DNA from 2 places in the Streptomyces sp. NPDC058326 genome. Region 2 is predicted to be linked to the other one. Evidence: predicted binding sites of a transcription regulator. Region 2 holds the regulator's gene; the other holds the start of a gene.
What was found. Region 2 encodes HspR, which represses chaperone genes until heat shock. Its sites were predicted from a motif close to TTGAGNNNNNNNNNCTCAA; they were not measured.
Positions count from the first base shown of each region.

Region 1 (6,128 bases), on a different contig from region 2:
GCACCGTCACCGGCGCCGCCGCGCTGTCCGCCGCAGCCGCGCTCGTCAGCCTCACCCCCACCGCGGCGAGCGCCCACGGAGCCGTCTTCAACCCCGTCAGCCGGGTGGCCGCGTGTTACGCGGAGGGCCCCGAGACGCCCAGGTCACAGGTGTGCAAGGACCTCGTCGCCGACTCCGGCACCCAGCCGCTCTACGACTGGAACGAGGTCAACATCGCGAACGCCGCCGGGCAGCACCAGGCCCTCATCCCCGACGGCAAGCTCTGCTCGGCGAACCGCGAGAAGTACCGGGCCCTGGACTGGGCCCGCACCGACTGGCCGGCCACGGCGGTCAGCGCGGGCTCCTTCGACTTCAAGGTCCGAGTGACGGCCGCCCACTCCGGCACGATGACCGTCTACATCACCAAGCCGGGCTTCGACCCGACCCGGCCCCTCAAGTGGTCGGACCTCGACGCGACCCCCGTCGCCGTGTACGCCACCACCCGCACCGCCACCAACGGCTTCTACGACTTCACGGGCCACCTGCCCGCCCGTACCGGCCGCCACATCGTCTACAAGGTGTGGCAGCGCAGCGACAGCCCCGAGGCCTTCTACAGCTGCTCGGACGTCACCTTCGGCGGCACGGCGGCGCAGCGGGCCCAGGCGCCGACCGAGGCGAGGATCGCGGCGGGCGCGGAGCTGTCCACCGTGAGCCACGCGGGCCACGGCGGCGACGAGCGGGCGCCCGCCCTCTCCGCCGAGGCCGCGGCCACCCCGTCCTCGCCGCTCCCCCCGGCCCTCGCGGGCGCGGGCGCCCTCGCCGCCTTCGGGGCGGGCAGCCTGCTCCTCGGCCGCCGCCGCAACTCCTCCGCCTCCTAGGAGCCGGAGGGCCCGGGCGGGAAGAGGGCGGTGAGCCGGGGAAGCGCCACCCCCTCCGCGCGAGCCCCCCGGGGGTCGTCGCCCTCTTCCCGTTCACGGGAGAAATCGTCGGGGAACCCTCCCGGGGAGTCCCCCGGGAAATCCCCGGGAAAGTCCTCGGGGAACTCGTCCGACAAGTCCTCGGGCCCGTCGTCCGGCAGCCCGCCCGACAGCTCCGCGAGCTCCTCGGCCGCCTCCTCGACCGCGTCGAGGAACTCCTCGCCGTCGTCGTCGTCCTGGTCGGTCAGCTCGTCGTACGCGTCCTGGGCCACGTAGTCGAGCTCCTCCCACTCCAGCCACTCGTCGTCGTCCCACTCGTCCCGGTGCCGCCCCACGAGGGCCCGTACCTCCGGCACGTCGGCCAGTGCGTCCGGGTCGGCGAGGATCGACTCGTACACCTTCCGCCCCTGCCCCACCAGCCAGAGCGTGAAGTAGTGGAAGCCGTCGTCGGTGCAGGCACCGCTCTCGATCCGGTTCGCCGCACGCCAAAGGGCGCGCGTGTCGGCCCGCCCGCACGCCTCCTCGAGGCGCACCTGGAAGTGCACGGCCTCGGAGACGGGCCGCCGCATCAGCTCCTCGCGCAGCCACTCCTGCCGCTCCTCCCGGTCGCCGGGTCGGCGGCTCAACTCGTCGATGAGAGCCCAGAAGGCGTCGTCGTTCATGCGTACGAGCATGACAGCCTCCAGTGACATCCGGGTACGCGCACCGGAGCGGGGTGCCCCGTGAAAGGACACCCCGCTCCGGTGGACGCTCCGCGTCGCCCCTGCCTCGGGGCGCCGGGCGGCCACCCCTGCCGTCATGGCGTCAGGCGGCGACCCCCACCGCCACCTTCGCCGGTGCCAGCGCGATCTCCAGGACCTGCCGGACGTCGGCCACCGGGTGGACCTCCAGCTTCTCCAGGATCTCGGCCGGGACGTCGTCCAGGTCGGCCTCGTTCCGCTTGGGGATCACGACGGTCGTGATGCCCGCCCGGTGCGCGGCGAGCAGCTTCTGCTTCACTCCGCCGATCGGGAGGACCCGGCCGGTGAGGGAGACCTCGCCGGTCATGGCCACGTCCGTGCGGACCAGGCGCCCGCTCAGCAGGGAGGCCAGGGCGGTCGTCATGGTGACGCCCGCGCTCGGCCCGTCCTTGGGGACCGCGCCCGCCGGGAAGTGGATGTGCACGCCCCGGTCCTTGAGACCGGTGACGGGCAGCTCCAGTTCCGCGCCGTGCGAGCGGAGGAAGGAGAGCGCGATCTGCGCCGACTCCTTCATCACGTCGCCCAGCTGACCGGTGAGGGTAAGGCCCGCGGCGCCGGTCTCCGGGTCGGCGAGGGACGCCTCGACGAAGAGGACGTCACCGCCCGCGCCGGTCACGGCGAGACCGGTGGCGACGCCGGGCACCGCGGTGCGGCGCTCCGCCGGGTCCTGGGCCGACTCCGGCACGTGGTGCGGCCGTCCGATCAGCTCCCGCAGGTCGTCCGGGGTGACCGTGAACGGGAGCTCGCGGTCGCCCAGTTCGTGCTGGGCCGCGACCTTGCGGAGCAGCCGGGACAGCGCGCGCTCCAGGGTGCGGACGCCCGCCTCCCGGGTGTACTCGCCGGCCAGCTTGCGCAGGCTCGCGTCCTCCAGGGCGACCTCGCCGGGCTCGAGGCCGGCCCGCTCCAGCTGCCGGGGCAGCAGGTGGTCGCGGGCGATGACGATCTTCTCGTCCTCGGTGTAGCCGTCGAGCCTGACCAGCTCCATGCGGTCGAGGAGGGCCTCGGGGATGGCTTCGAGGACGTTGGCGGTGGCGAGGAAGACGACGTCGGAGAGGTCGAGTTCGACCTCCAGGTAGTGGTCGCGGAAGGTGTGGTTCTGTGCCGGGTCGAGGACTTCGAGGAGCGCCGCCGCGGGGTCGCCGCGGAAGTCGGAGCCGACCTTGTCGATCTCGTCGAGGAGGACCACCGGGTTCATGGACCCGGCCTCCTTGATGGCGCGGACGATACGTCCGGGCAGTGCGCCGACGTAGGTCCTGCGGTGGCCGCGGATCTCCGCCTCGTCCCGTACGCCGCCGAGGGCGACCCGGACGAACTCGCGTCCCATCGCGTGGGCGACGGACTCGCCGAGGGAGGTCTTGCCGACGCCGGGCGGGCCGACGAGGGCGAGGACGGCGCCGCCGCGGCGGCCGCCGACCACACCGAGGCCGCGCTCGGAGCGCCGCTTGCGCACGGCGAGGTACTCGGTGATGCGTTCCTTCACGTCGTCGAGGCCGGCGTGCTCGGCGTCGAGGACGGCGCGGGCGCCGCGGATGTCGTACCGGTCCTCCGTGCGCTCGTTCCAGGGGAGTTCGAGGACGGTGTCCAGCCAGGTGCGGATCCAGGAGCCCTCGGGGGACTGGTCGCTGGACCGCTCCAGCTTCTCGACCTCCTTGAGGGCGGCCTCCCTGACCTTCTCGGGCAGGTCTGCGGCCTCCACGCGGGCGCGGTAGTCGTCGGACTCGTCGCCCTCCGCCTCGCCGTTGAGGTCGCGGAGTTCCTTGCGGACGGCTTCGAGCTGGCGGCGGAGCAGGAATTCACGCTGCTGCTTGTCGACGCCTTCCTGAACGTCCTTGGCGATGGTCTCGGCGACGTCCTGCTCGGCGAGGTGCTCGCGGAGCTGGGCGGTGGCGAGCTTGAGGCGGGCGACGGGGTCGGCGGTCTCCAGGAGCGCGACCTTCTGCTCGACGCTGAGGAAGGGCGAGTAGCCGGAGTTGTCGGCGAGGGCGCCGACGCCGTCGATCTGCTGGACGCGGTCGACGACCTGCCAGGCGCCGCGCTTCTTGAGCCAGCTGGTGGCCAGCGCCTTGTACTCCTTGACCAGGTCGGTGACCTGACCGGGCAGCGGGTCGGGCAGGGTCTCCTCGACGGTGCTGCCCTCGACCCACAGGGCCGCGCCTGGCCCGGTCGTTCCGGCGCCGATGCGTACGCGGCCGAGGGCGCGGATCAGCGCGCCGGGGTCGCCGTCGGAGAGGCGGCCGACCTGCTCGACGGTGCCGAGGACGCCGGTCGCCGCGTAGGTGCCGTCGACCCGGGGGACGAGCAGGACCCTGGGCTTGCCGGTGCCGGACCGTGCGGCGGCCTGGGCGGCCTCGACGGCGGCCCGTACGTCGTTGTCGGAGAGGTCGAGGGGCACCACCATTCCGGGCAGCACGACCTCGTCGTCGAGCGGCAGTACGGGCAGAGTGAGCGGCACGGACGGCGTGGACGCAGAAGCCATGATCTCCCCTTCGGCAGTCAAGTTGAGTTATACGGACTCAATGCATGTGAGCCGGTGGATGTTCCCGGAGGCCTGTTCGCTCTGAGCGATCACCCCGCCCGACGGGCCGCTTCGAGGGATGTAATAGCTCAATGGATATAGCGTCTATTACTTCCGCCTGGGTTGCGGGCTGGACCGTCTCGCGGGGCACCCCGGCCGCCGTCACGGAACCCTGGGGATACCGGATCGACGTGGGCCTCCCCGGGCACGTCGTACGGCATGTCCTGCCCGCCCCCGACGCGGCCTCCGTCGGCGCGCTCTGCGCCCGGCTCACCGCCCCGTACAGCTGGCTCAAGGTCATGGCGGAGCCCGAGGACGTCGCGCCGTGGATCACCGAGGGGTGGACCGTTCCCGACGACCCGGGATTCATGATGGTCAAGCCGCTGGACCCGGGCGCCCGGCCCGCACCGCCGGAGGGGTACGCCAGGACCACCGAGGTCAGGGACGGCGTCATCCGGGTCCGCGTCCTCGCCCCCGACGGCACCCTCGCCGCGCGCGGCCAGATCGCCCCGACGGGCTCGACCGCCGTCGCCGACCAGATCGAGACCGACCCCGCGCACCGGCGGCGCGGCCTCGGCGCCAACGTCATGCGCACCCTGGAGGCGGCCGCCGCCCCGGCGGGCGCCGGGACCGGGGTGCTCTCCGCGACCACGGACGGCCTCGCGCTGTACGACTCGCTGGGCTGGCGCCACCGGGGGCCGCTCACCGGCATCGTCCGGGCGGAGAGCTGACCGCCTGGCCGCTCGCTTCCGGGCGCCCGGCTGCGCGGGGAGCCCCCGGCGGGGCATGCTCGGACCATGGTGCGAGGCGTACGGAAGACAAGGCGCGGGGCCCTGCTCGTCGCGGCGGCCCTGACCGCCGGGGCCCTCGGCGCGAGCGGCTGCGGACCGGAGACCCCGCCCGCGCCGGGCGGCCCGGCATCGGGCGTGAGCGTGCCGCCCGGGCCCGCCACCTCGGCCACGCCCCCTTCCCCGGCGACGCCGGCACCCAGGCCGACCCCGACCGGCCCGTCCACATCCCCGCCGGCGCCCACCGCACCCACCACCCCCACCGGTTCGACCCCACCCTCCGCGGAGCCGCGCGGGCAGGAGGTCCTCGTCGAGGTGGTCGTCAGCGGCGGTCTCGCCGGGGTCCGCAACCAGCTCGTCGTCCGCTACGACGGCACCTGGACCAGCCGCTCCGGCACCGAGCCGCCCCGCACCGGCCGGATGACCCCCGCCGAGGCCGCCGAACTGCGGGCGGCGCTCGAAGACCCCGCGTACGCGCGCGTGCCGACGCGTCCGACCGGTGCCCCGGTCCCCGACGGCTTCCAGTACTCCGTCACCCACCGCCACCGGCTCGTCGTCGCGGGCGACGGCGAGCGCCCGCCCGCCCTCCAGCGCGTCTTCGCCGCCCTCCCGGAGGGCGGCCCGCCCACCGGTCCGTGAGCGCGTGAACCGTCCGGCGCCCTCCCGGCGATAGAGAAGGCGTGAGACTGTCGCGCCCCACAGGGGGAGGCCCCTCCGGGGGCGACGAGGACGACTCCGCGCTGCTGCGCAAGGTCGCCAGGGGGGACACCGAGGCCCTCGCCGTCCTCTACGACCGGCACGCCGGCTGGCTGCACGCCCGGCTCGCCCGGCGCTGCCCCGACGAGGAGACCGTACGGGAGGTCCTCCAGGACACCTTCGTCACCGTCTGGCGCTCGGCCGGCGGCCACCGGGGCCGGGGCGAGGCCGGTGGCTGGCTCTGGGTGATCGCCGCCCGGCGCCTGGTGGACGCCCAGCGCGCCCGGGCCCGTACCGACCGCGCCACCGCCCACGCCGCCGCGCCCTCCGAGGCACCGGCCGCTGCCCCCTCCGCCGAGGACCGGGTCCTCGCGGGCCTGGAGTATGGGGAGGTGGGCGCCGCCCTCGACCGGATCTCGCCCGAGCTCGCCGAGGTCCTGCGGGCGACCGTCGTCGACGGCCTGACGACCCGTGAGACCGCCCGGCTCCTCGG
Region 1 is NZ_JBHVZO010000007.1:248,280-254,407, forward strand. Features, by position in the region: gene ACFVYX_RS16380 (lytic polysaccharide monooxygenase) at 1-857, shown strand, start outside; gene ACFVYX_RS16385 (DUF4240 domain-containing protein) at 854-1,558, opposite strand; gene lon (endopeptidase La) at 1,701-4,112, opposite strand; gene ACFVYX_RS16395 (GNAT family N-acetyltransferase) at 4,244-4,882, shown strand; gene ACFVYX_RS16400 (hypothetical protein) at 4,949-5,578, shown strand; gene ACFVYX_RS16405 (RNA polymerase sigma factor) at 5,620-6,128, shown strand, end outside.
Region 1: the regulator HspR is predicted to act here: its motif matches at 4,135-4,153, upstream of lon (endopeptidase La).

Region 2 (6,128 bases):
ACAACCACCTCGGTGGTGACGACTGGGACCAGCGCGTCGTCGACTACCTGGTGACGCAGTTCCAGAACGGCCACGGCGTCGACCTGGCCAAGGACAAGATGGCTCTCCAGCGTCTCCGCGAGGCCGCGGAGAAGGCGAAGATCGAGCTGTCGTCCTCGACCGAGACCTCGATCAACCTGCCCTACATCACGGCGTCCGCCGAGGGCCCGCTGCACCTGGACGAGAAGCTCACGCGCGCCCAGTTCCAGCAGCTGACCTCGGACCTGCTCGACCGCTGCAAGGTGCCGTTCCACAACGTCATCAAGGACGCGGGCATCCAGCTCTCCGAGATCGACCACGTCGTCCTCGTCGGTGGCTCGACCCGTATGCCGGCCGTCGCCGAGCTCGTCAAGGAGCTGACCGGCGGTCAGGACGCCAACAAGGGTGTCAACCCGGACGAGGTCGTCGCCATCGGCGCCGCGCTCCAGGCCGGTGTCCTCAAGGGTGAGGTCAAGGACGTCCTGCTCCTCGACGTGACCCCGCTGTCCCTCGGCATCGAGACCAAGGGCGGCATCATGACCAAGCTCATCGAGCGCAACACCACGATCCCGACCAAGCGGTCCGAGATCTTCACGACGGCCGAGGACAACCAGCCGTCCGTGCAGATCCAGGTCTACCAGGGCGAGCGCGAGATCGCGGCGTACAACAAGAAGCTCGGCATGTTCGAGCTGACCGGTCTGCCGCCGGCCCCGCGCGGGGTCCCGCAGATCGAGGTCGCCTTCGACATCGACGCCAACGGCATCATGCACGTGACCGCGAAGGACCTGGGCACGGGCAAGGAGCAGAAGATGACCGTCACCGGCGGCTCCTCGCTGCCGAAGGACGAGGTCGACCGGATGCGCCAGGAGGCCGAGCAGTACGCGGACGAGGACCACCGTCGCCGCGAGGCCGCCGAGTCCCGCAACCAGGGCGAGCAGCTCGTCTACCAGACGGAGAAGTTCCTCAAGGACAACGAGGACAAGGTCCCCGGTGACGTCAAGACCGAGGTCGAGACGGCGCTCTCCGAGCTGAAGGAGAAGCTCAAGGGCGAGGACACCGCGGAGATCCGCACCGCCACCGAGAAGGTCGCGGCCGTCTCCCAGAAGCTCGGCCAGGCGCTGTACGCCGACGCCCAGGGCGCCCAGGCCGCCGGTGACGCCGGTGCCGGCCAGGCACAGGCCGACGACGACGTCGTCGACGCCGAGATCATCGACGACGAGCCCAAGAAGGGTGGTCAGGCGTGACCGAGGAGACCCCGGGCTTCGAGGAGAAGCCCGACGTCCCCTCCGGCGCCACCCCTGACGACGCCGCCGAGGCCGTCGAGTCCTCCCAGGAGGACGCGACGGCCCCGGCCGGGGACGCAAGCAGCCAGAAGTCGGCCGGTACCGCGGGCCTCACCGCCCAGCTGGACCAGGTCCGTTCCGCGCTCGACGAGCGCACCGCGGACCTCCAGCGGCTCCAGGCCGAATACCAGAACTACCGCCGCCGCGTGGAGCGGGACCGGGTCACGGTCAAGGAGATCGCCGTCGCGAGCCTCCTGTCCGAGCTCCTTCCCGTGCTCGACGACGTCGGCAGGGCCCGGGACCACGGCGAGCTCGTGGGCGGGTTCAAGTCGGTGGCCGAATCGCTGGAGACCGTCGTCGCCAAGCTGGGTCTGCAGCAGTTCGGCAAGGAGGGCGAGCCCTTCGACCCGACGATCCACGAGGCCCTGATGCACTCGTACGCGCCGGACGTCACCGAGACGACCTGCGTGGCGATCCTGCAGCCCGGGTATCGGATCGGCGAGCGGACCATCCGGCCCGCCCGCGTGGCCGTCGCCGAGCCCCAGCCGGGCGCGGCTCCGGCCAAGGAGGACGGCACGTCGGCCGACGAGGAGAGCGGTGCCCCCGACGAGGGGTGACGCGCCGATCGTCGGAGCAGGGGTGACCGCCGGAGCGCCGGCGGTCACCGGAGCAGTGACGAACACCGGAGCAGTCCGGAAGGAGGGACGTCGATGAGCACGAAGGACTTCGTCGAGAAGGACTACTACAAGGTCCTCGGCGTCCCCAAGGACGCCACCGACGCCGAGATCAAGAAGGCGTACCGGAAACTCGCCCGCGAGAACCACCCGGACGCCAACAAGGGCGACAACAAGGCGGAAGCGCGCTTCAAGGAGATCTCCGAGGCGAACGACATCCTCGGCGACCCGAAGAAGCGCAAGGAGTACGACGAGGCCCGCGCCCTCTTCGGGAACGGCGGCTTCAGGGCCGGCGGCCCCGGAGCCGGCTCGTTCAACTTCGACCTGGGCGACCTCTTCGGCGGCGCGCAGGGCGGCCCCGGCGGAGCCGGTGGCTTCGGCGGCGGCGGGATCGGGGACGTCTTCGGCGGCCTGTTCAACCGCGGGGCGGGCGGCGGCGCGCGTACCCAGCCGCGCCGCGGTCAGGACATCGAGTCCGAGGTGACGCTCAGCTTCACCGAGGCCATCGAGGGCGCGACCGTACCGCTGCGGATGTCGAGCCAGCAGCCGTGCACGGCGTGCTCGGGCACCGGCGACAAGAACGGCACCCCCAGGGTGTGCCCGACCTGTGTCGGCACCGGACAGGTCTCGCGCGGCAGCGGCGGCGGTTTCTCGCTCACCGACCCGTGCGTGGACTGCAAGGGCCGCGGCCTGATCGCGGAGAACCCCTGCGAGGTCTGCAAGGGCAGCGGACGGGCCAAGTCCTCCCGCACCATGCAGGTCCGCATCCCGGCGGGCGTGAGCGACAACCAGAAGATCCGGCTGCGCGGCAAGGGAGCGCCGGGCGAGCGCGGCGGGCAGAACGGCGACCTGTACGTCGTCGTGCACGTCGACACCCACCCGGTCTTCGGCCGCAAGGACGACAACCTCACCGTCACGGTGCCGGTCTCCTTCACGGAGGCGGCGCTCGGCGGCGAGATCAAGGTGCCGACCCTCGGCGGCCCCGCGGTCACCCTCAAGCTGCCCGCGGGCACCCCGAACGGCCGGACCATGCGCGCCCGGGGCAAGGGCGCGGTCCGCAAGGACGGCACCCGCGGCGACCTCCTCGTGACGGTCGAGGTCGCGGTGCCGAAGGAGCTGGACGACAAGGCACGTGACGCCCTGGAGACCTACCGTGAGGCGACCGCCTCCGAGGACCCCCGGGCGGAGCTGTTCCAGGCCGCGAAGGGAGCGTGACCCGTGGACGGGCGCCGACGCAATCCGTACGAACTGACCGACGAGTCGCCGGTGTACGTCATCTCGGTGGCGGCCCAGCTCTCGGGTCTGCACCCGCAGACCCTGCGGCAGTACGACCGTCTCGGTCTGGTCTCGCCGGACCGCACGGCGGGCCGGGGGCGCCGCTACTCCGCCCGTGACATCGAGCTGCTCCGTCAGGTGCAGCAGCTGTCGCAGGACGAGGGCATCAACCTGGCCGGGATCAAGCGCATCATCGAGCTGGAGAACCAGGTCGCGGCGCTGCAGAGCCGGATCGCCGAGCTGTCGGCGGCGGTCGACGGCGCGGCGGCGGCGATGCGTCAGCGCGAGGCCCAGGTCCACGCCTCGTACCGGCGCGATCTGGTGCCGTACCAGGACGTGCAGCAGGCGAGCGCCCTCGTGGTGTGGCGCCCCAAGCGCGGCGAGTAGACGCGCGGGACGGCGTCCGCGAGGCCCGAGGCCCCCTCCACGAGAGTGGAGGGGGCCTCACGCGTGTCAGGGGATCAGCTCGGACACGATGTCGCCGACCGTCTCGTACCAGGGCGCCGCGCCCGTCCCGAAGGCCGCGGCCAGGGTGTTGCCGAGGGCGATGTCGAGGGGAGTCGCGCCGGGCTCCCAGGTGTCGATGACCCGGCCGTCGCCCGAGCAGAGCAGGATGCCGATCCGCCGCCCGTTCCGGGTGAGCCGGCTCTGGTCGTGGTCGCAGGGCACAAGCCGGTAGCGGGCGCCGCCGGTGCGTACGTCGACGCGGTAGGAGCGCCGCAGGAGCCGTCCGCGCGCGGCCTTGAGCCCGGCCGGCTCCCCGTCCACGGTGAGCGCCAGCAGGGCGGCCTTGCGGGTGCCGATGGGGGTGTGGGCGTCGGGGCGGGTCCCGGGGGCCCGTACGAGCTCCACGGTGGGCAGCTCGTGCCCGGAGACCCGGAGGGTCCCCGCGGGCCCGTCGAGGTCGATCTGTACGTACACGGTGGTCATTCGTCCCGTTCGAGGCCGGTCGGGTGCGTCGCCGGCCGGGTGTCCCCTTCGAGGATGCCGGACCGGGCGATGAGGTAGCCGAGCTGGGCACGGCTGCCGCTGCCGAGGGCGGCGGCGAGTTTGGCGATGTGGGCGCGGCAGGTGCGGACGTTCATGCCGAGGCGGCGGGCGATGGCCTCGTCGACGTGGCCCTCGACGAGGAGCTTGGCGATGGAGCGCTGGACGCCGCCGACGCCGTCCACGGACGGGCTGTAGGGGATCTCCTCCTCCCAGGGCACGCCGTGCAGCCAGAACTGGTCGAAGACGCCGACGAGGTACTGGACGAGGCCTTCGTGGCGCAGTTCGAGGGCGACCTGGCGGTCGCTGCGCGCGGGCACGAAGGCGACCTTGCGGTCGACGATGATCAGCCGGTCGACGATCTCCTCGAGGGTGCGCAGTTCGAGTCCGTAGGGGGCGACCCGTTCCACGTAGGCGAGGGTGGCGGGGTGGTGCCGGGCGGTGTGCTGGTAGAGCGTGCGCATCCGGACCCCGCGGTCGAGCAGCGGTTCCATGCGGCGCAGGGCGGCTTCGAGGGTCTCGGGGCGGCGGCCGCTGCCGGGCTGGATGGTGAGGAGTTCCTCGGTGCACTCGTTGATGACGCGGTCCAGCGTGGCGTTGATGACGCTGAGGCCTTCGAGGACCGTGATGGCCTGGGCGCCGGAACGATCCTGCGTGTGAATGGCCATGAACGGCTCGAAAGCGTCGGCGAGTGCGATGGCGTGCTGCCGGCGGGCCTGTATCTCCTGCTCGATGGGGTGCACGAGCTGGCTGAGGGCGATCGTGGGGGGCACGGGACGGAGCCACTGGCTGTCGTCCGGGTCGGGGTGCAGGAGGGAGAGTTCCCTCAGGCAAGGGGCGTCTTCGGTGGCGGAGCGGGCTATGCGTCCGGTGCGGAGAGCGTTCGCGTACAGCTCCTTGCCCACGTCGCATAGTTCACCGTGACTGTGCTTATGACCGGACTCGTCGCATTCTCGCCTCATTTGCACCCCCCTCAGGGTCATGAATTACAGGAACATGATGCCCGGCTTGGCTGGTGAAAGGGGGCGTGCGTGAGCCATCGTCTTACTCGCGGGGGGGAGGTAGTGATCAAAAGAGGTGGAGATCGGCCATGACCAGGATGGTTCGTGCACTTAGCGCCATAGCCGTTGCGGCGGCTGCTCTCGGCGCACTCGCCGTAGGCGAGCCCTCGTGGGAGAGCACCCCGGCGCATTCCGTGGCGGGTCCGGGCGAGCCCTCGTGGGAGAGCACCCCGGCGCACTCCGTACTGGCGGGACCGGGTGAGCCCTCGTGGGAGAGCGCACCCACGGACGTGCTCGCCGCCCCCTACGAGCCGTCCTGGGAGATCGCTCCCAAGGGCGCGGGCGCGTGACCGTGCCGCCGGACGACCCCAGGTTCCGCCGGGAGATGGCTTCGGCCTACCGATCCGGATGGCACTTCGTCGACCTGTCCACGGCCATCCCCCACCGTGGCGACTCGCTGAAGGTCACCCTCTTCGGAGAGCCGATCGTCGTGGCACGGGAGCAGGACGAGGACGTCCGCGCCTACCGCTGCCTCCGTCGCCCCCGCGGCGCCCCACAGCCCATCCGCTGTGCCATCCGGTACGGCATGATCTTCGTCAATCTCGACCAGCGGGACCACCAGCTGATCGAACCCGAGACCATCACCGCCACCCCCCGCAGTGCCTGAGCGGTTCCCCCGTCGTTGTAGATCGCTCAGGCACTTCCCCCACACAGCGGCGCCATCGCGGACCTGAAACGCGATGGCGCCGCTGTGCTGCGTCCACGCGCCGGCGCGACGGCGCCGCTGTGCCGTCTCCGCGCGCCCGCGCGCGGCGCGTCCTGCGTCCCGCGCGGCTTCTCAGGCGCGGCCCATCGCCCGTGTGAGGGCGATCTCGATGACGACCCGGTCC
Region 2 is NZ_JBHVZO010000003.1:398,335-404,462, forward strand. Features, by position in the region: gene dnaK (molecular chaperone DnaK) at 1-1,262, shown strand, start outside; gene grpE (nucleotide exchange factor GrpE) at 1,259-1,918, shown strand; gene dnaJ (molecular chaperone DnaJ) at 2,012-3,190, shown strand; gene ACFVYX_RS07490 (heat shock protein transcriptional repressor HspR) at 3,194-3,637, shown strand; gene ACFVYX_RS07495 (hypothetical protein) at 3,704-4,180, opposite strand; gene ACFVYX_RS07500 (helix-turn-helix transcriptional regulator) at 4,177-5,220, opposite strand; gene ACFVYX_RS07505 (hypothetical protein) at 5,328-5,588, shown strand; gene ACFVYX_RS07510 ((2Fe-2S)-binding protein) at 5,585-5,905, shown strand; gene ACFVYX_RS07515 (pyridoxamine 5'-phosphate oxidase family protein) at 6,077-6,128, opposite strand, start outside.